One region of the Pedococcus sp. P1_H8 genome, then DNA from elsewhere that is predicted to be linked to it. Evidence: riboswitches for the same ligand, from Rfam matches in the RefSeq annotation. Region 1 holds a riboswitch; the other holds the start of a gene.
What was found. A riboswitch is a leader RNA that binds a small molecule or an ion and turns the genes downstream of it on or off. The one in region 1 is predicted to bind cyclic di-AMP.
Positions count from the first base shown of each region.

Region 2: another riboswitch for cyclic di-AMP. It lies ahead of AC1DYG_RS03560 (transglycosylase family protein); the one in region 1 lies ahead of AC1DYG_RS13735 (C40 family peptidase).

Region 1 covers NZ_JBFUCP010000008.1:196,437-206,393, forward strand. Annotated here, with positions in the region: gene AC1DYG_RS13700 (HNH endonuclease signature motif containing protein) at 1-221, shown strand, start outside; gene AC1DYG_RS13705 (alpha-glucosidase) at 317-1,999, shown strand; gene AC1DYG_RS13710 (PLD nuclease N-terminal domain-containing protein) at 2,075-2,527, shown strand; gene AC1DYG_RS13715 (DUF1028 domain-containing protein) at 2,749-3,618, opposite strand; gene AC1DYG_RS13720 (calcium:cation antiporter) at 3,687-4,799, shown strand; gene AC1DYG_RS13725 (O-acetyl-ADP-ribose deacetylase) at 4,834-5,373, shown strand; gene AC1DYG_RS13730 (DsbA family oxidoreductase) at 5,401-6,111, opposite strand; gene AC1DYG_RS13735 (C40 family peptidase) at 6,270-7,001, opposite strand; cyclic di-AMP (ydaO/yuaA leader) riboswitch at 7,004-7,205, opposite strand; gene AC1DYG_RS13740 (iron-dependent transcriptional repressor DtxR) at 7,395-8,093, opposite strand; gene AC1DYG_RS13745 (MFS transporter) at 8,183-9,451, opposite strand; gene AC1DYG_RS13750 (hypothetical protein) at 9,530-9,957, shown strand, end outside.
Region 2 covers NZ_JBFUCP010000003.1:31,024-40,980, forward strand. Annotated here, with positions in the region: gene AC1DYG_RS03550 (hypothetical protein) at 16-333, opposite strand; tRNA gene AC1DYG_RS03555 (tRNA-Thr) at 702-774, opposite strand; gene AC1DYG_RS03560 (transglycosylase family protein) at 948-1,673, opposite strand; cyclic di-AMP (ydaO/yuaA leader) riboswitch at 1,686-1,838, opposite strand; gene AC1DYG_RS03565 (threonine/serine exporter family protein) at 2,065-3,645, opposite strand; gene AC1DYG_RS03570 (serine/threonine-protein kinase) at 3,642-5,330, opposite strand; gene AC1DYG_RS03575 (CBS domain-containing protein) at 5,395-5,823, opposite strand; gene AC1DYG_RS03580 (alpha,alpha-trehalose-phosphate synthase (UDP-forming)) at 6,037-7,551, shown strand; gene otsB (trehalose-phosphatase) at 7,548-8,318, shown strand; gene AC1DYG_RS03590 (hypothetical protein) at 8,488-8,649, shown strand; gene AC1DYG_RS03595 (DUF6318 family protein) at 8,612-9,016, shown strand; gene AC1DYG_RS03600 (hypothetical protein) at 9,112-9,894, shown strand.

The sequences.
Region 1 (9,957 bases):
TGACCTACGACTCCTGTGCCGCAGATGACTGCGACCGGCCCTACGCCTGGACCGAGCATCATCACGAGGATCCGTGGGCATCCGGTGGTCGGACCGATCTCGACCTGGCAGTCCCCCTCTGCGGCTACCACCACAAGCGCATCCACGACCCCGGCTACCACCACCGCGTCTTCCGCGAGGGCACCGGTCGAAAACGAGTCACCTTCGTGAAGCGGACATAGGGCAGGCCGCGTCTGGATCACAGCTGCGCAGGGTTCGCTACTGCGCAGGGATTGCCTGCGCTTGCCGAGGGGGGTGCGGGTCGAAAGACTCAGCCATGACCGATGACCAGTGGTTCCGCGAAGCCGTCGTCTACCAGATCTATCCCCGCAGCTTCCAGGACTCCAACGGTGACGGCATCGGTGACGTCCCGGGGATCATCAGCCGGCTCGACTACCTCGAACAGCTCGGCGTCGACGTCGTGTGGCTGTCGCCGATCTACACGAGCCCTCAGGACGACAACGGCTATGACATCGCCGACTACCAGGACATCGACCCGACGTTCGGGACCCTCGCGGACGTGGACTCGCTGATCGAGCAGGCGCACGCGCGCGGCATACGCATCGTCATGGACCTCGTCGTCAACCACACGTCCGACGAGCACCCGTGGTTCGTGGAATCCCGTTCCAGCACAGACAATCCGAAGCGCAACTGGTACTGGTGGCGGTCGGGCGGTGACGGGGCGCCGAACAACTGGGAGTCGTTCTTCAGCGGACCCGCCTGGGAGCTCGACGAGGCGACGGGCGAGTACTACCTGCACCTGTTCAGCCGCAAGCAGCCCGACCTCAACTGGGAGAACCCGGAGGTCCGCGAGGCGGTCTACGCGATGATGCGCTGGTGGCTCGATCGGGGCATCGACGGATTCCGCATGGATGTCATCAACATGATCTCGAAGGTGACGTCACTGCCCGATGGGAAGCCGCTCCCTGGCGACTCGCAGCTCGGCGACGGGACGCCCCACTTCCTCAACGGTCCCCGGATTCACGAGTTCCTCCAGGAGATGCACGAGTCGGTCTTCGAGGGACGTGCCGAGAAGCTGCTCACTGTCGGCGAGATGCCGGGGGTCACGGTCGAGGACGCGATCCTCTACACCGACCCCTCGCGGCACGAGGTCGACATGGTCTTCCAGTTCGAGCACGTGGGCCTCGACATCGGGGCGCACAAGTGGGATCGGAGTCGGGTCGACCTGCGTGACCTCAAGACCTCGCTCGGCCGCTGGCAGGACGGGCTCGCGGAGGTCGGCTGGAACTCGCTCTACTGGAACAACCACGACCAGCCTCGGGCGGTGTCGCGGTTCGGCTCGGACGCGCCCGAGCACCGGGTCGCCTCGGCCAAGCTGCTCGGCACGGTGCTGCACCTGCACCGAGGCACGCCGTACGTCTACCAGGGCGAGGAGCTCGGCATGACCAACGTGCCGTTCGCGACGGCCGACGACTTCCTCGACATCGAGTCAGTCAACTACTACCGGTTGGCGGCCGGCGCCGGGGGCGACGTCGAGGAGATCCTCGTCAACCTGCGACTCGGAAGCCGCGACAACGCCCGGTCCCCCATGCAGTGGGACGACGGTGCCCACGCGGGCTTCACGACCGGAAAGCCCTGGTCCGCAACGAATCCCAACCACACGGAGATCAACGCGGCGGCCGCGGTGGCCGACGAGGGTTCCGTGTTCCACCACTACCGGCGCCTCATCGAGCTGCGCCACACCGAGCCGGCCATCGCGCACGGCGACTTCACGATGATCGCGCCGGACCACGAGACCCTGTACGCCTTCACCCGCTCCCACGCGGGCACCGACCTGCTGGTCCTCGCCAACTTCTCCGGCGACGACCTCGACCTCTCCGGCGCAGTTACCGATCTGGACCGATGGTCCGAGGCGGCCCTGCTGCTCGGCAACCTGGGCGACCCCGCCTCGCCCACCGCCCCCCTCCGTCCATGGGAAGCCCGCCTGCTCAAACGCTGACGTAGGCCGGGGGCGAGGCGGTGATTCTGGGCAATCTGCCCATCCGGGTGGGTTCGTTGTGCCACCCTCTGAGGCGTGATTCGAGCAGAACTTGGATTGGGGATCCTCGGGACGGCACTGTGGATCTATTGCCTCTTCGACGTGATCATGACCGATGAGTCGCGCATCCGGAACCTGCCCAAGGTGACCTGGATCTTCATCGTGCTCGTGACGTCCGTGGTCGGTGCCGTGGCCTGGCTCGTGGCCGGACGACCGCAGGCACCCCCGCGGAGCTTGCCGTACAAAGGGAACACCGGTGCGGCGTACCCGGAGTACGAACGACCTGGCCGGTTCGTCGCGACCAACCCGGATGACGACGCCGCGTTCCTGCGCCAGGTGCGGGAGCGCGCCGAGGCCCAGCTGAAGGAAGCCAAGCGCCAGCGGATGGAGCGCGAGCGGCTCGAGGCAGAGGACCTGGAGCGTCGCCGCCGCAAGGCTGCCGGCGGCGAGGCCGGGGACAGCGAGCCCGAGCAGGTCGACCCGGCCTGAGGCCAATGCTTAGCGGCAGCCTTCGTCCCAAGCTGAGCCCGCCCCGCAGCGTCGAGCCTCACCCGCCGACTGACCTCCTGCAGCAACTTCTGCTAGCAGAGCTTGGCTCTCTTAGCACAGGGTGCAACCTGCGCTGAGCGAGGGAACTTCTGCTAGCAGAGGTTAGGGCGTCGGAGGGAAGAAGGTCGCGGGCGCGAGGGCGCGTGGTCGGAGGCGGGCACTCAGGCCGTGGCTTCGCGCAGGGCGGCCAGCACCTTGGAGTCGATGCCGTCGGGGCTGAGTCGCATCTCGTAGTTGGCTTCGCCTGCCCAGCTGGCCAAGGCCTGCGTCACCTCGCCGTGGTGGCCCAGCAGCGCAAGCCTTCGCGCAACCTCGTCGGCCACCGTCCCGGCCTTGTCGGCGACCGTGCCAACCTCAGCCACCGCGCCTGCCTTGTCGGCCCAGGGCAGCACGAGCTCGGGGCTCCCGAACACGAGGTCGTTCAGCCGCAACAGCCTGGCCAGCTCCTGCGGCGCGTCCGGGTGGTCGTCGACCCGGATGTCCGCGAGCACCCCACAGTGGTCGTACCCCGCTCCGGGCAGCACGGCATACAGGGCAGCGCCCTGGCGGCCACGTGAGTCGCCGCCAGCGGCGTCGCCGGCCAACAGCGCCTCGACGAGCCGGTCGGTGAGGGAGGATCCGGCGGAACCGAGCCAGGCGGCCTCCATCGCCGCCACCACGTCGGGGCCGGTGAGGATGTTGCCCTGGATCGCATAGCCGCCCGTGCGCTCCCGGCCGCTGACGCCGCCGGCCCAGTCCATGCACGAGCCACCCGTGTAGGTCGCCTGGGAGTCGACGCCCACGACCCCGAGCTGGCGGTGCGTGCGGTCGCCATCGGGGGTCGTGCACGCGACGACGGCTTCGTCGGCCGACGCTCCCCCCGCGAGCGCGTCCAACGCCACCGCTCGGTAGCCCACCCGCGCCATCGCCTGGGTCGCCACGGCGCCGACCCCGAGACGCGCCTGCGGGACGACTGCCCCGACGAAGGGGAACTTGCTCGCGACGGCTATCCCGAAGCCCTCACCCACCTGGCCGACGATCGAGAAGGTCATGGGGCATGACCGTAGCGACTGGGCCGCGACGATTGGGAGACGGTGCTGCTCACCTGTGAGAATGGGGCATGGCCGCGAAAACGACCAGGACCAAATCAAAGAAGACATCTCTGACCTGGACCACCCTCGCGCCACTGATAGCCATCCTCGCCCTCGTCCTCACGTGGGGGCGACACCTCGGCACCCTGCCCGTGCTCGTGGTCGCGGTGGCCCTCGCCGCCGCCGTCCTGGCCGCGGTGCACCATGCCGAGGTCGTGGCGCACCGCGTCGGCGAACCCTTCGGATCGCTCGTCCTCGCCGTGGCCGTCACGATCATCGAGGTGGCCCTCATCGTCACGTTGATGGTCAGCGGCGGCAAGGACACCCAGTCGCTCGCCCGCGACACCGTCTTCGCCGCGGTCATGATCACGTGCAACGGCATCGTCGGGCTGTCGCTGTTCCTCGGTGCTGTGAAGTACCGGCTCATCTCGTTCAACGCCGAGGGCACCGGTGCGGCCCTGGCCACCGTGACGACGCTGGCCGTCATGACGATGGTGGTGCCGACGTTCACGACGAGCGCGCCCGGGCCGGAGTTCTCCAGCTCGCAGCTCGCTTTCGCAGCGGTGATCTCGCTGGCGCTCTACGGGATGTTCGTGTCGACGCAGACCAGACGGCACCGCGACTTCTTCCTCCCCGTGAGCCATGACGGCACACCGCTCGAGGATGAGCACGCCGACCCGCCCAGCGACAGCGAGACCCTCCAGAGCCTCGGGCTGCTGCTCGTGTCGCTCGTCGCGGTCGTGGGTCTGGCCAAGGTCGAGTCGCCGGCGATCGAGTCGGCCGTGGCGGCGGCAGGCTTCCCGCAGTCGTTCGTCGGCGTCGTCATCGCCCTGCTGGTGCTGCTGCCCGAAACCCTTGCAGCCGCCCGCGCCGCCCGCGGCAACCGCATCCAGACGAGCCTCAACCTCGCGCTTGGTTCGGCCATGGCCAGCATCGGCCTGACCATTCCAGCCATCGCCATCGCCTCGATCTGGCTCGATGGTCCGCTGCTGCTGGGCCTGGGCCCGACCCAGATGGTGCTCCTGGCCCTGACCGTGGTCGTGAGTGTGCTGACCGTGGTGCCGGGTCGCGCGACGCGGCTCCAGGGTGGCGTCCACCTCGTGCTGCTCGCCGCGTTCGTCTTCCTCGCGATCAACCCGTAGACCCGGAGCGGCGCCCGCGGCATACCGTGGGTGGATGGTCACCATCGAAGCCGTGCTGGGTGACATCACCACCCAGCACGTCGACGCCATCGTCAACGCCGCGAACTCGCAGCTGCTCGGTGGAGGCGGGGTGGACGGTGCGATCCACGCCGCGGCCGGCCCGCAGCTGCTGGAGGCCTGCCGGGCGTTGCGCACCACCACTCACCGGGACGGCCTCGACGTGGGCGACGCGGTGGCGACGACTGCGGGCGACCTGCCCGCGCGATGGGTGATCCACACCGTCGGCCCGAACCGGCATCGCGGGCAGACCGACCCGGCACTGCTGGCGTCCTGCTTCACCCGCAGCCTCGACGTCGCCGGGGAGGTGGGTGCCCGGAGCATCGCCTTCCCGGCGGTCAGCGCCGGGATCTATGGCTGGGACTCGGCCGAGGTGGCTCGGATCGCGGTCGAAGCCGTTCGCGTGAGTCTTGCCGTCGCGCCCGGCGACGGAGGGGACGAGGCGATCGAGCTCGTCCGGTTCGTGCTGTTCAGCCGACCGACGCTGGATGCCTTCGAGGCAGCCCTCGCCGACTGAGCGGGGCGCGGTGGACCAGGCGCCTCGTCAGGCCCCGGCGCTCATCACCTCGTGATCGCCGTTGAGAGCGGCTTCGATCAGCTGGCCGATGACCTCGGGTGAGTGCGCGCCGGACAGCGCCACCCTGCGGTTGGCCATGAAGAACGGCACGCCCGAGACGCCGATGTCGATCGCCGCCTCCTCGTCGGCGCGCACGTGGTCGGCGAACTCGTCGCCCGCCAGCACCGCCGACACCCGACGCCCGTCGAGCCCAGCCTCGGCGCCCAGGCGCTGCAGGGTCTCGATGTCGTCGATCAGCTTGCCCTCGGAGAAGTGCGCGCTGTAGAGGCGTTCGAGCACCGCGGCCTGCAGGGCCGGGCCGCCCTGGGCGAGGCCGAGCGCGACCAGCCGGTGCGCGTCGAACGAGTTGGCCCGCAGCTGCTTGTCGACGACGATCTCGACCCCGTCCGGACGGCCGGTCACAGCGGGCCGCTCCGCGATCTCACGGGCCCCTGCCAGGTCGGTGCCGTAGCGCTTCGCCAACCACTGGAGCACCGTCTCCCCGTCGCCGTGCGTGACGTGGTGGTCGAGCTCGAACGCGTGGTAGGTCACGGTGACCTCGTGGGGGTGCGCACTCTCCGCGATCGCCAGCTCCAGCCGTCGCTTGCCGATGTAGCACCACGGGCAGACCACGTCCGCCCAGACGTCGATCTCCACTGCGTTCGAGCGGTCGTCGTTGGCCTGGTGTGCGTCGTTCATCCATCCATCCTCACACGACCACGCAAGTCGGGCGTATGCCGCACGGCTGGCCCCGCGGCATACCTCGGACCGGGCGGGGCGGGGACGCCGCAGGCCCCCACCCGCCGAAGCGGGAGGGGGCCTGCGGACCGTGGCTTGGCGCGGTGGCCAACCTCAGGTCAGGGGCGACCGTAGGTGACGTTCGAGGACCAGATGGAACGCAGCGCGACGGCCTGGCCGCTGCGCGGGGAGTCCCACATCTTGCCGTTCCCGGCGTAGATGCCCACGTGGTAGGCGGGGCTGCCGAAGAACACGAGGTCACCCGGCTGCGGGGTCGACACGCGGGTGGTGGCTGAGCGCTGCTCCTCGGCGGTGCGCGGCAGGCTGATGCCGACCTTGCCGAAGACGTACTGCGTGAAGCCGGAGCAGTCGAAGCCGGTCGACGGGCTGGTGCCGCCGTAGGAGTACATCAGGCCTTCGTACTGGGCCGCGATGGCGAGCACGCCGCCGGCAGCCGGCTTGAGGCTGGTGTAGTCCTTGCGGGCGGTCGAACGGCTCGCGGTGCGGTCGCTCGTGCGGGCCGCGGCGGGCGCCACGACGGGCTTGGGCTTGGGCTTGGCCGTTGCCTTGAAGCCGATGACACCGAAGGCGTCGGTCGCGGTCGGGGCCGCGGTCTCGGGCGCCTGCACAGCGACGGGCGCGGTGACGGTGGCGCTCTTGGTCACCGCCGACGGGCTGGCCGAGGCAGCAGAGGCGGGAAGGGCGAACGAGGCGACAAGACCACCGGAAGCGGCGATGACCGCTGAGGTCTTGACTGCCGGCTGCGCGGCGCTGGCCACGATGTCCGACAACTCGGAGACGGGATTGAAGCGGCCCGGCGCGCGGTGACGGCCAGAACTGTGTGAAGCCACGATGGATGAACCTCCGGCGCCTACGAGGTGAGCTGTCGGGTTCGGGTGGAGGTAGATCACCCGGCCTCCACGGTTGTCGCCCGACCTTGCGGGCGCGTACGTGGAGACTTAACCCCAAGGACCTCCTCGTGAAGAGAAGGCCCAAAGTTGGGTCCCCCGCTCCTGCCAAGCGGTTTGTACTGATGACTCGGGCGTGGTGACAGGACTAGGCGTTCCACATCGAGCCGGTTCACCCAGGGGGCGAGTGAACCGGAGCCACCGTACACAAGCCGTCTGGGAATGTCACGTTGAGGTCACGGCCGCCCCAAGAGAGTCCATCGCGACGTCACGCACATCTGTGCTTTCGTGCTCAGGAAACGCGCACCCGACCAGAGATCGGACACGCCGACGCGCTCAGATGAGCGCACCGAAGACGTGCTGTGCCACCTCGTCGGGCAGCGAGACGCCGGTGGACTCGGGCGCACCCTCACGGACCGCGACCACGCGGCCGTCGGCGCGGTGCACCCGCACCCGCTCGCCGGGCAGCAGCCGCGCGACGGTGAGCAGGCTCAGCGCCTCGTGGTCGACCTGGACCGGCTCGCCGATCCGGCGCACGAGCACCGTCTCAGGGGAGTCTCCGGCCAGCTCGGTCAGGGTCCGCAGTCCGAAGCGGAAGTCCTCGGTCGGCTCGTCCTCGCCCAGCTCGTCGAGGCCCGGGATGGGGTTGCCGTACGGCGAGTCGTGGTGGTCCTTGAGCATCGCGAGGATCTTGCGCTCGACCCGCTCGGACATCACGTGCTCCCAGCGACAGGCCTCGTCGTGGACGTACTCCCACTCCAGGCCGATGACGTCGACCAACAGCCGCTCGGCCAGCCGGTGCTTGCGCATCACGCGCGTCGCGAGCAGCCGGCCGTGGTCGGACAGCTCGAGGTGGCGGTCGCCGGCGAGGCTGAGCAGGCCGTCGCGCTCCATCCTCGCGACAGTCTGGGAGACGGTCGGCCCGGAGTGCCCGAGACGCTCGGCGATGCGAGCGCGCAGGGGCGTGATGCCCTCTTCCTCGAGCTCGAAGATCGTCTTGAGGTACATCTCGGTGGTGTCGATCAGGTCGGTCACAGGCCTAAGCCTCTCACCTGCGGCCGTCAGCGCGTCACGCATCACCCGGCGGGTGCGTCGCTGGTCAGCGGGATGCGTCGCGGCGATGGTCAGCGGGATGCGCCGCCGCGCACCGGGTCGTAGCGCGGCACCCAGTAGCCCAGCCAGCCCGTCCCCACCAGCGCCAGCCCGCCGAGGCTGACGCAGGCCGCCGCCAGCCCTGCCTGCGCCGTGATGAGGCTGATCAGCGCGGGAGAGCCGCTCATGCCGAGAACGGAGACGAAGCGCCAGCCACCGAGGAACTGGGAACGGCCCACTTCCGGCGCACTGTCGGCTCCCAGGGTCATCACGATGCCGGATCCCATGCCGTTGCCCACGGCGGCCACCAGGGCAACCCGCGTCACCGCGAGCGCGCTGTGGGTCAGGGGCAGGGCGATCATCCCGAGGCCGAGCAGCACGACACACGGCACCGCGACCCAGATCCGGCCGAACCGGTCCATGACCGACCCCGCCGGGTAGAACAGCAGCATCTCGACGCCGGCGACGATGCCGAAGATGACGGCCGTCGTGCTGGCGGACAGGCCGACGTGCGCCGCCCAGAGCGGGAGCAGGACGAGTCGGGCCGAGCGTGCGGCCCCGATGACCATGACGCCCAGGCCGATGGTCAGGTAGACCCTGCGGTGGTCCCAGAGCACCGCCGCTGTGCCGGTGGAACCGCCGGTGGAACCGCCGCCAGCGGACGGCCGGTCACGCGAGGCCTCCCTGGCCCGCGCCTCGTGCGCGGCCGTGAGGTCCGGCCCCAGCCACACCAGCGCCGCCGCCCCGAGGCCGGCCGCCACGGCCACCGCGAACCCGGCGCGCGGCCCCCACAGGTGGATGATCGGCGCCCCGATGAACGGCCCGATGAACATCCCGATCCGGTTGACCCCGCCGAGGGTCGACAGGGCTCGCGCCCGCATGGTGACCGGTACCGCGTCGATGAGGTAGGCCTGCCGCGCCACGAGGAACACCGACGACGTGAACCCCATCGCGAACACCGTGACCATGAGCACGCCGAGCGACGGGGCGGTCAGGGCCACGAACGCCGCCACCGCGTCCACCGCGCTCGCCCACAGCAGCGCGCGCCGCTCCCCAACCCGGTGCACGAGCGCTCCGGCCGGCACGGCAAAGAACAGCTCGGCGACGAGGGCCAGCCCGGCCGTGAGGGCGGCGATCGCCGGTGTCGCCCCGAGGTCGAGGGCACTCAGCGTGACGATGGGGACGATCGCACCGCTGCCGATCGCCACGATGATCGTGGGGCCGTACGCCGGCACGGCGATCCCGCGCAGGCTGAAGGGAGCCTCGCTGTCGAGCTCGGGTCGGGGCTTGGGGGCGGACATCCCGGCCATTCTGACGCGGTCTGGCCACGGATGCCCCTGACCTCTCACGCCGAGAGACGCCACGAGTAGGTTCGGGCCATGAGCTTCGTCGTGCCCTCACGCTTCTGCGGCCCGCCCGAGTCGGGCAACGGCGGATGGGTCAGCGGGCACGCGGCTGCGCTGCTCCAGCCCGGGCCCGACGAAGCCGTCACCGTGCGGCTCCGCACCCCTCCGCCGCTCGATCGGGAGCTGACCGTGCAGAGCGGTTCGGCGCAGGGCCACCGCACCCTCGAGGTCCGCGACGGTGAGCACCTCGTCGTCGAGGCGACGACGGCGCCGGGACTGGACGCGGGCGGCATACCTGTTGCTGTGTCGTTCGCCGAGGCCGCGGCGGCGGGTGAGGGCTATGAAGGCCTCGCCGCCCATCCCTTTCCCACCTGCTTCTCGTGCGGCACCGGTCGCGCCGCCGGCGACGGTCTGAGGCTCCAGCCCGCTCGGGTGGCCGGAGGCGATGGTGAGTATGCCGC
Region 2 (9,957 bases), on a different contig from region 1:
CGAAGACGCGGCGCATCACCCACACCATCCGACGACCCAGACCTTGCCGGCAGCCGCGTCCACGAACCCCTGCTCGAGCGGCTCGGTGCGGACCGTGGTGGTGTCGAACTGGATGTGCCCGGCCTTGTCCGTCGCCGCGTTCCGCACCGCCACGAGGTCCGTGAGGCGACGCGTCTTGTCGCAGCCCAGAGCAGCGAGCTGTACGTCGATGCTGTTCTGGGCCCACTCACCCATCGCCACGCTGCGGTCCAGCCGGGGGTCGGGTGTGCCGACGAAGGCAGCCTCGCCGTGCCCGCACCACGCCAGCAGCGCCCCAAGGGCAGCACACGTCACCAGCCCATTGAGTAGCTGTCGCATAAGAAAATTACCCCAATCACCCCCGGAACGGGATATTTCTACATCACCGGACGCCGCCGACCAAATACGACGATGACGCTCTGTTCTCGCGGGTGCGGCGGACGGCCTCGTGCGGCGTCTTCGCAGGTCACCGCCTACCGGTCGCCGATCGACCGACCAACCGGCCAGGGACGGTAGGGGACGGTTGGGGACGGTTGGGGACGGTTGGGGACGGTCGGAGGCGGTCACGGAACGGCCGGGATCGGCCGGCATGGCCGTCAACCGTCAACCGTCAACCGACACACTGTCGGGCATCAACCGAAGCCCCCCGCCAAGCATCCGGCGAAGTCATACACGTCAGAGAGAGCCGACGAGGGGACTTGAACCCCTAACCCCTTGTTTACAAGACAAGTGCGCTGCCAATTGCGCCACGCCGGCGTGCCTGCCGCAGCAGACGGCGACGATGGTACCGGCGCGGACGTCCTCGTCGAGAATTCCTGACCACCGCGCGGCAATCAGTCGCAGCGGGTAGGCACTTGTTGCCGCGTGAACGTCACGGATCGCCGCTCAGGCCGGTCAGTGACCACCACAGAGCAACAAGTCGCAAGAGGTCAGCGGGCGTTGAGGTAGCTCTGCAGCGATCGCACGGTGGAGCGGTCGAGGGAGTGCGAGCCGTTCTTCCGGGCGCCGATCTTCGCCTGGAGGGCGGCGACCGTCTTCGGGCCGATGACGCCGTCAGGCGCCGAGCCGACCTTGCGCTGCAACGCCTTCACGTCGGTGCGCGACAGGGTGCCGTTCACCGAACCCCCGACCCAGCGCTCGATGGCCGCGTTCGTCTTGGGCCCGCGGATGCCGTCGACGGCCAGCGCGCCGGCGGGCGACGTGGGAGCCGTGCGCACGGTCGAGCGCGACGCGGCTGTCTGAGTCGTGGTCGAACCGGCGTTGACCGCCCCGCCGTTCGCGCGGGTCAGTCCGGCCCGGGCGCCACAGGTCGGCCAGGCACCGGGCCCCTGCGAGGCGAGGACCTTCTGGGCGATGGAGATCTGCTGGGCCTTGGAGGCGCGGTTCGCGGTCGCGGCATAGCGCTCGCCGCCGAAGGCGTCCCAGGTGCGGTCGGAGAACTGCAGGCCGCCGTAGTAGCCGTTGCCCGTGTTGATGGACCAGTTCCCACCGCTCTCACACGCGGCGACCCGGTCCCACACGGTCGACGCCGCCGAGGCGGAGGTCGCGGTCGCCATGCCTCCCGCCACGGTGGCGACACCGGCGACGGCGACACCGGTGACCCGACGGCGGACGGGGTTGAGCTTCCGAGCAGAGTGCTTCGGGGCATAGAACATGGCGGGGGGAGTTCCTCTCCTGACCGGCGCCTGCGGGGTGAGCTGTCGGGTTCGGGCTGTCAGGTGCCCGGTCGGCCGGAGCCGACTTCACCCCAAGGCCACCGTGGTGGCCGGATTGGGTCCCCCGTCCTCGTCTGCCCGGAGATCTTCCGGCAAGACATCCACCTGACGAGGCTCGGCGCGGTGGATGTGCATGGCTGATTGGGTATGCCGTGTGCAGTTGTGAGAGCGCGTTTGCGCAGGTTGTCCACCGTAGAGGCCACCGCCCCCAGCGACAAGCAATTCGGACAGATTGACGGGGCCCGCCGCCCGGCAGTCGATCGGCGCCGGTCCCTGGGCGCGTGCCTCCGTGCCCGTCGGCGCCCGGACACCACCGGGACGGGCTGGTCGGTCAGCGCCGACGGGCCCGTCGCTTCTGGACCATGCGGTGGTCGAACGGCGCGGCCATGAACTCCCCGAGCACGCTGCCGGCCGCGATGGCGAGCAGCACCGCCATCGCCCCGAGCAGGGTCGTCAGCCCGCCCTGGAGCGACAGTGTCCCGGAGTTCGCCGACGAGCCGTTCACCATCTCGTAGAGCCCCCGGAAGATGGCCAGACCCGGCAGCAGCCCGTAGGACGCCGGCACGACCAGCACCATCGCCGGCGCGCCCATGCGCAGGGCGAGCAGTCGGCCGGCGCACCCCAGCACGATGGCGGCGCTTCCGGCCGCCGCCAGCTGGCCGAGCCCGTCGACGCGGGACACCACGAGCGACACGGCGACTCCGACGGCGCAGAGCAGTCCACAGGGGATCACCAGCAGTCGCCGGCTCCGCAGCGACACCGCTCCGGCGACCCCGACGACGAACGCGCCCACCACGGCCAGCACCACGGGGGCGTCCAGGGCCCGCGTCGCCATGATCGAGGGAGAGGCGAGCTCGAGGTCGAAGGCGCTCGTCAGCGCCAGGGTGAGGGACAGGCCCGTGGCCACCCCCAGGATGATGCCGGCCGTCGTCAGGAAGACGGCGAACATCCGGCCGGCGCCCGTGACCGAGTAGCCCGAGATCGCGTCCTCGAACGCGGAGGCGACGGTTCGACCCGGCAGCAGCACGGTGATCCCACCGGCCACGATGAAGGCGAAGTCGGACGACGACACGGGCAGCCACCCGGCCGCGCCGAGGCTGAAGGCGCCCCACGCGATCGTCGTCGCCAGGAAGCCGCCGATGGCGCACTGGTAGAAGTCGGGCAGGCCGCCGCGCCCCAGCACGCGCGCGGCATACCCCACCAGGAGGGCCGAGATCCCCGCGACCACGGCAGCGACGAAACCGGCGCCGAGCATGACGGCGATGGCAGCGGCGAGCAGGCCGAGTGAACCCCGTACCGCCCACTTGGGCCAGAACCGCGGTGCCCGGCGGATCTCGCGCAGCTGCTCAGCGGCCGCCTCGCGGTCGTAGGACCCGGCGACGAGGTTTTCCACGAACTCGTGCACCGCAGTCAGCCGGTCGAAGTCGCGGGTCGACGAGCGGACGACCCGCAGCATGGTGATGGGCGCCCCGGAGCCGGAGGAACACTGGATCAGCAGCGACTGGAGCGTGATGTCGATCTCGAGGTTGTCCAGCCCTGCGGCAGCGGCCACCGCCACCACGGACGACTCGACCTGCGGAGCGTCCGCACCGCAGCGCAGCATCAGCTCACCGACACGCAGCGCCAGGTCGAGGGATGCCCTGGCCTCACGCTCCTCGGCCGCCGCCTGGAGCACGCGCGGGTTGCGGTAGGGCGTGTGCCGCAGGCTCTCGATCATCGGCAGCGTCTCGGTGAGCTCCTCCCCCCGCCAGATCCGGCTCTGGCGCAGCACCGGACGGCGCTTGGTGGGCCGTGCTGCCGCCCCTCCACCCGACGTGCCGGGACCCGACGTGCCGGGACCCGACGTGCCGGGACCCGACGTGCCAGGACCCGACGTGCCAGGACCCGACGTGCCCTCGATGCCCTCGGTCATGCGGTGAGGCCGACGCCGGACAGCAGCCCCGACGGCGCCTGGGTGGGCCACCACTGGGGAACACCGGCGTGCTGCAGGCTCCACAGGGCGAGCCCGCCTGCCGCGACCAGCAGCAGGACCACCAGCGCCTGGGTCGCCCGCTCCCCGGGGCTGACTCCTCGGATGATGCTGCGAGTGCCGCGACGCAGACCCGACCCACCGGGACCCCACCACGCCATCAGGGCCGCCACCAGCGCGCCCACAGCCAAAGGCGCCGAGGAGTTCGGGTGCGGCGAGCCGCTGTTGACGGCGACGGTGGCCAGGGCGGTGCTGAAGACCGCACAGATCCCCACGACGAGCGGCAGGATCGCGCTGACCACGGTCGCGAGTGCGCCCACGACGAGGTGCCATGGGCTGGCGACGACGGCCAGCGGCATGTCGGAGCGGCGGCGACCGCGATGGTGTCGACGCAGGACGAGCGAGGTCACGGACCGGTCTGCGGTGCGGGCCGCCCACGACCAGAGCACGGCGACCACGGCGGCCACCACGGGGAAACCCGCAGCCGCTGCGACGATGACCGTGAGCAGGGCCAGCAAGGTGCCGGTGCGCGCCGGGCGACCGATGCGCGGGTCGGGTTCGCCGACCTCGCCCTCCCAGGCCGCCTGCCACTCCGACACCTCGCCCTCGGGCTCGCCCCAGGGCACGAGGTCCTGTTCGGGCTCCGGAGCCCACTGCTCGGCCGCCCATTCGGGTTCGATGGGCAGGGCGACGGGCGTGGCGGCGACCGCGGGACGTTCCCACGGGGCGGTGGGACGGTGCTCCAACACCTGGGTATGCCGCGGCGGCGTCGTGAGCGCCTCGGTCACCGGTTGCCCCGTGGCGTAGCGCTCCAGCGCGTTGACGACCTCGTCGGCGTCGGGGCGCTGGCGCGGCTGCGGTGACAGCGCGGCATACAGGAGCGGGGCGAGGCGCGGGTCGACTCCGGTGAGGTCCGCCTCGCCACGACTGACCCGCGTCAGGACCACGTCCATCGGTCCGCGGCCGAAGGGCGGGGCGCCGCTGGCGGCGTAGGCGAGGGTGGCGGCCCAGCCCCACCAGTCGGTGGCCTCGGTGACGGGCGCACCCTCGACTACTTCGGGAGACAGGTAGCCCGGCGTCCCCATGACCAGCCCGGTCATGGTGATCCGGACGTCGTCGGCGACGTGCGCGATGCCGAAGTCGATCAGCACCGGGTCACCGTCGAGGAGCAGCACGTTGCCGGGCTTGAGGTCGCGGTGGATGACGTCGGCGGCGTGGATGGCGTGGAGGGCATCGGCGAGCCCACGGCCCAGCCGGAGCAGGTCGCCGCCACGGATCGGGCCGGACTCCTTCACCACGTCGTCCAGGGCGGGGCCCGGGACATAACGGGTCACGAGGTAGGGCCGGTCGCCGTCGAGGTCGGCGTCGATCACGGCCGCGACGCGGTGGTCGTCGATGCGACGCAGTACCTGCACCTCGCGCGCCAGGCGGGTGCGGGCGTCGCGGTCGTGCGCCACGTGCGGGCGCAGCAGCTTGAGCGCCACGGCGCGGCCACTGGGGTCGAGCGCCAGGTGGACGACGCCCATGCCGCCCTCACCGAGCTGCTGGATGAGGCGGTAGGGGCCGATCCGGAGGCCGTCGGACGCGGCGGGCCGACCGTTGCTGCCCTCCATCGCCTCGGTCGTCATCCCCCCACGTCCTGCGTCGTCATCCCCCTACGGTACGTGAGTGACCCCTGTGAACCGGGTGAGGTTACTGCTGGATGTAGCCAACAAGTTGGTCACGCTCGGACTGGAGCTCGTCGATCCGGTGCTTGACGATGTCGCCGATGCTGACGATCGCGTGCAGCTTGCCGTCGACGACGACCGGCACGTGGCGGATGCGCATCTCGGTCATGGTGCGGGCCAGCTCATCGATCTGGACATCAGGCCCGCACGTCTGCACGTCGGCCGTCATGATCGAGCCCACGGGCGCCAGGAGCACGGCGGCGCCGTCACTGTGCAGGTGGCGCACGACGTCGCGCTCGCTGACGATGCCGGTCACGCTGTCACCGTCGTCACTCACGACGAGGGCACCGATGCGGTGCTCAGCGAGCAGGTCGAGCAACCGTTCCACGGTCTCTTCGGAGCGGATGGTGACCACTTGGCCACCCTTGCGTCGCACGACATCCGAGATCCTCATGCTCAGACGGTAGACCGCTGGGAGGGTCACCGCTAGGGGAAGTCCACGCACGCGGCATACCCGCATCGCACCTCCCACGACCGACGCTTCCCGCAACCTGAGCGCCCTCTGGGGTGCTCAGGTTGCGGGAGGGCCGGGTGGGACTCGGTATGCCGCCTGGTCGGCTCGCGACATAGGGTTGCCACTGCAACTACACCGTGGAGTTGATTTCCTGTGCCTCGCAGCCAGCAGCAGTTCGACCTGGTCATTGCCGCCAACCGATTGCCCGTGGACCGGGTCGTGGGCGCCGACGGGGAGGAGTCCTGGCGGACCAGCCCGGGCGGTCTGGTGACCGCCATGGAGTCGGTCATGCGTGGCCGCGACGGCGCCTGGGTCGGCTGGGCCGGTGAGGCCGGCGATGCCCCCGCACCGTTCGTCGAGGACGACATGTACCTGCGGCCGGTGGCGCTGTCCGAGGACGAGGTCGCCCACTACTACGAGGGCTTCAGCAACGACACGCTCTGGCCGATCTACCACGACGTCATCGTCCCGGCGACGTTCCACCGGTACTGGTTCACCGCCTACGAGACGGTCAACCGCCGGTTCGCCGAGGCGATCTGCGAGGTTGCCGCGAAGGGCGCGACCGTGTGGGTCCACGACTACCAGCTCCAGCTCGTGCCCGCGATGGTGCGCGAGCTGCGTCCGGACGTGCGGATCGGCTGGTTCGACCACATCCCGTTCCCGCCGGTCGAGCTGTTCGCCCAGCTGCCGTGGCGACGGGCCGTGCTCGAGGGACTGCTGGGGGCCGACTACCTGGGGTTCCAGCGGGTCGCCGACGCCCAGAACTTCGTCCGCGCCTGCCGGCAGCTGCTGGGACTGCCCACCAAGGGCGACACGGTCTCGGTCTCGCGCGCCGAGGACAGCCGGCGGGTGCGGGCCAGCGCCGTCCCGATCTCCATCGACTACGTCGGGCTCGAGGCCGTGGCCAAGCAGCCCGAGACGATGCAGCGCGCCAAGGAGATCCGCGAGTCGCTCGGCAACCCCCGGACCCTGCTCCTCGGCGTGGACCGACTCGACTACACCAAGGGGATCAGCCACCGGATCAAGGCCTACGGGGAGCTCCTCGAGGAGGGTCAGGTCTCGCCGCCCAACGAGGTCTTCGTGCAGGTGGCCACGCCGAGCCGCGAACGGGTGGCCGCCTATCGCGAGCTGCGACACGAGATCGAGGGCGAGGTCGGACGCCTCAACGGAGAGCACAGTCGCATCGGCGCGCCCGCGGTCCAGTACCTCCACCACTCCTACCCCCGCCAGGAGATGGCGGCGCTGTTCCTCGCGGCCGACGTGGTCCTCGTGACCCCACTGCGCGACGGCATGAACCTCGTCGCCAAGGAGTACGTCACCTGCCGGTACGACGAGGGCGGCGCGCTGGTGCTCTCGGAGTTCACCGGGGCCTTCCATGAGCTGCACCAGGCGTTCGTCTGCAACCCGCACGACATCGAGGGCCTGAAGCAGACGATCATGCGGGCCATCGAGACGCCGGAGAAGGAGAAGCGGCGCCTGATGCGCGCGATGCGGCGCCGCGTCGCCGACCACGACGTGCAGCGGTGGGCGTCCCGCTTCCTCGAAGCCCTCGAGGTGGCACCCGACCGACCGCAGCGCACGACCAAGGAGCAGAAGGCCGACGACGAGCACGCCACGGCCGACCGCAAGGCGCGCGACCTGCACCAGGCCGAGGACTCCACCCCGTGACCCTGACGCCCGCGTTGACGGCGGCGATCGACGAATTCGCCGTGGCACCAACGGTGCTCGTCGCGTCCGACTTCGACGGAGTGCTCGCACCCCTCGTCCACGACCCGATGGCGTCTCGAGCGTTGCCGGGCACGATCGAGAGCCTGGAAGGGCTGGCGGCCCTTCCTTCCACGTATGCCGCGGTGGTGTCCGGGCGCGACCTGGAGACGTTGACCCTGCTCACCGGTCTGGGCGACAGCGCGGTGACCCGGATCGGCAGCCACGGCGCGGAGACCAGCTCAATAGGCACTGATGGACTGACCGCCGACCAGCAGTTGGCACTCCACCGGGTCACGGACGACCTGAAGGACCTGTGCGGCAGCCTGCCCCCCGGCGCCGGGCTGGAGTTCAAGCCGACCGCCGTGGTTCTGCACACCCGCCGGATGGCCGATGCGTCCGCCGCCCGCGAAGCGGAAGCGGCGGCGCTCGAGGTGACGACGCGGCATACCGGACTGCACGTGCTGCACGGCAAGCACGTGGTGGAGGTGAGCGTGGTGCGGGCCGACAAGGGTTCCGCCCTGGTGGCCCTGCGCGACGAGGTGGGCGCGGACGTGGTCGCCTATTTCGGCGACGACGTGACCGACGAGGACGCGTTCCGGGCGCTCGGGCCCGACGACCTGACCGTCAAGGTCGGTCCGGGCGAGACGGCTGCGCGGTTCCGCGTGGACTCCCCCGAGGACGCCGCCGAGGCCCTGCGCCTGGTGTTCGAGCGACGCTCGGGGCGGTAGCTGGGCGTCGCCTCTGACCACCCTGTGGATGGCACTGGGCGTGGTGGCGTCTGTTTGCCTAGACTCGCGTGCGATCGGGTAGCGGGGGGCTGCCGAAGGGGAGATCGACCGTGGGTCCTGTGCGTCTGTATGCCGCGTGCGCGCTTGGGGCGGCGCTGGCCTTGGCGGGGTGCACGAGTGGGGGCGACGACCCGCCGGCGAGCAGTTCGACGTCGTCGCGGAGTTCGACGACGAGTTCGCCGTCGAGTGGCACGACTGGTTTGGGCACGACGACAAGTCCGCCGACCCCGACGGTGGACCTCCCGGCGGCGGCGCGAGCCCACACCCCTGAAGGCGCCGAAGCCTTCGCACGCTTCTTCCTCGAGCAGACTGCCCTTGCGTGGAGCAAGCCCGATGCCAGCCTGATCCCGCCCCTCAGCGACCCGGGCTGCTTGTCCTGCAAGGATCTGCAAAAGACAGCCGCGGAACTGGTGGCGAAGGGGCGGCGGTACCGGTCGAGTCCAGTCAGCATCCAGTCCGTCGATGCCGTCGGGGGGTTCGAGGACCAGACCCACGTCCACGTGCAGATGATCCAAAAGAAGGTGGATGTCATCGACTCCAACGGCGCAGTCGTCCTGACGGATCCGTACCAAAAGCTCACGCGCACGGTGGCACTCTTGTGGAGGGGGGATCAGTGGATTCTGTACGACATCGCCTAGACCGGGTCGGCCTTCTGTGTTTGATACTGATCGTCGCAGGTGCCCTTCCCGCGTCCGCGACGTATGGGGGTGGCACAACCAAGGGCGGAGCGCGAGTGAACGCCTTGGATCGAGAGGAGCTGCGGCAGATCAAGGCGGTGGCAGCCGCGGCCAAGGCTGCCAAGACTGCGACTCTGTACGAGTACGGCTCCGTCGCAAACTGTGGGACCAACACTCCCGACTCCGCGCACCCGGACGACCTGTGCACGCCCGCAGCGAAGTACTGCGCGGGCAACACCGAACAGCAGGGGCTGGGGCCGAGCGTCCGCCTGTTCCGCCGCGAGGTCGACGCATCGGGCCGGCCCAAGACTGCGTGGGAACAGTACGGAATCACGTGTATCCCCGAGGGGGCTCCCGGCGCGCGACCGATCGTGACGATGGCGATGGTGCTGGCGGCGTTCCACGACACCGCGTTCGCGAAGCCGACGCTCGAAGTCCAGCCCAAGGGCAACGTGACCCTCGTGACCCTGCCGACGTACTTCGAGACCCGGTGGCCCCAGAGTGGGTACCAACCGGGAGAGGTCGACCAGGTGGACCCGGCGCGGATGGCCGGCTTCCGGGTGGAGATCAGGCCGAGGGCCAAGAGCATCACCTACGTCTACGGCGACGGCACGACGAGTGGTCCGACGACATCCCTGGGTGGTCCGTACCCGGAGGGCGACATCACCAAGTCGTACCCGCAGGCCGGGGACTTCACCGTTCGGGCCGATGCCACCTACACCGGTGAGTTCCGCGTCAACGGCGGTGAGTGGATCGACATCCCCGGTGACGTGACGATCCAGGGCACGCCCGAGACCCTGACCGTCAAGACCGCCAAGGCGAGGCTCTACACCCGCTGACCGTCGCCCCCTCCCCGACTTGTTGCGCTCAGATCGTCACCGACCCCGCGAATCAGCGGGCCC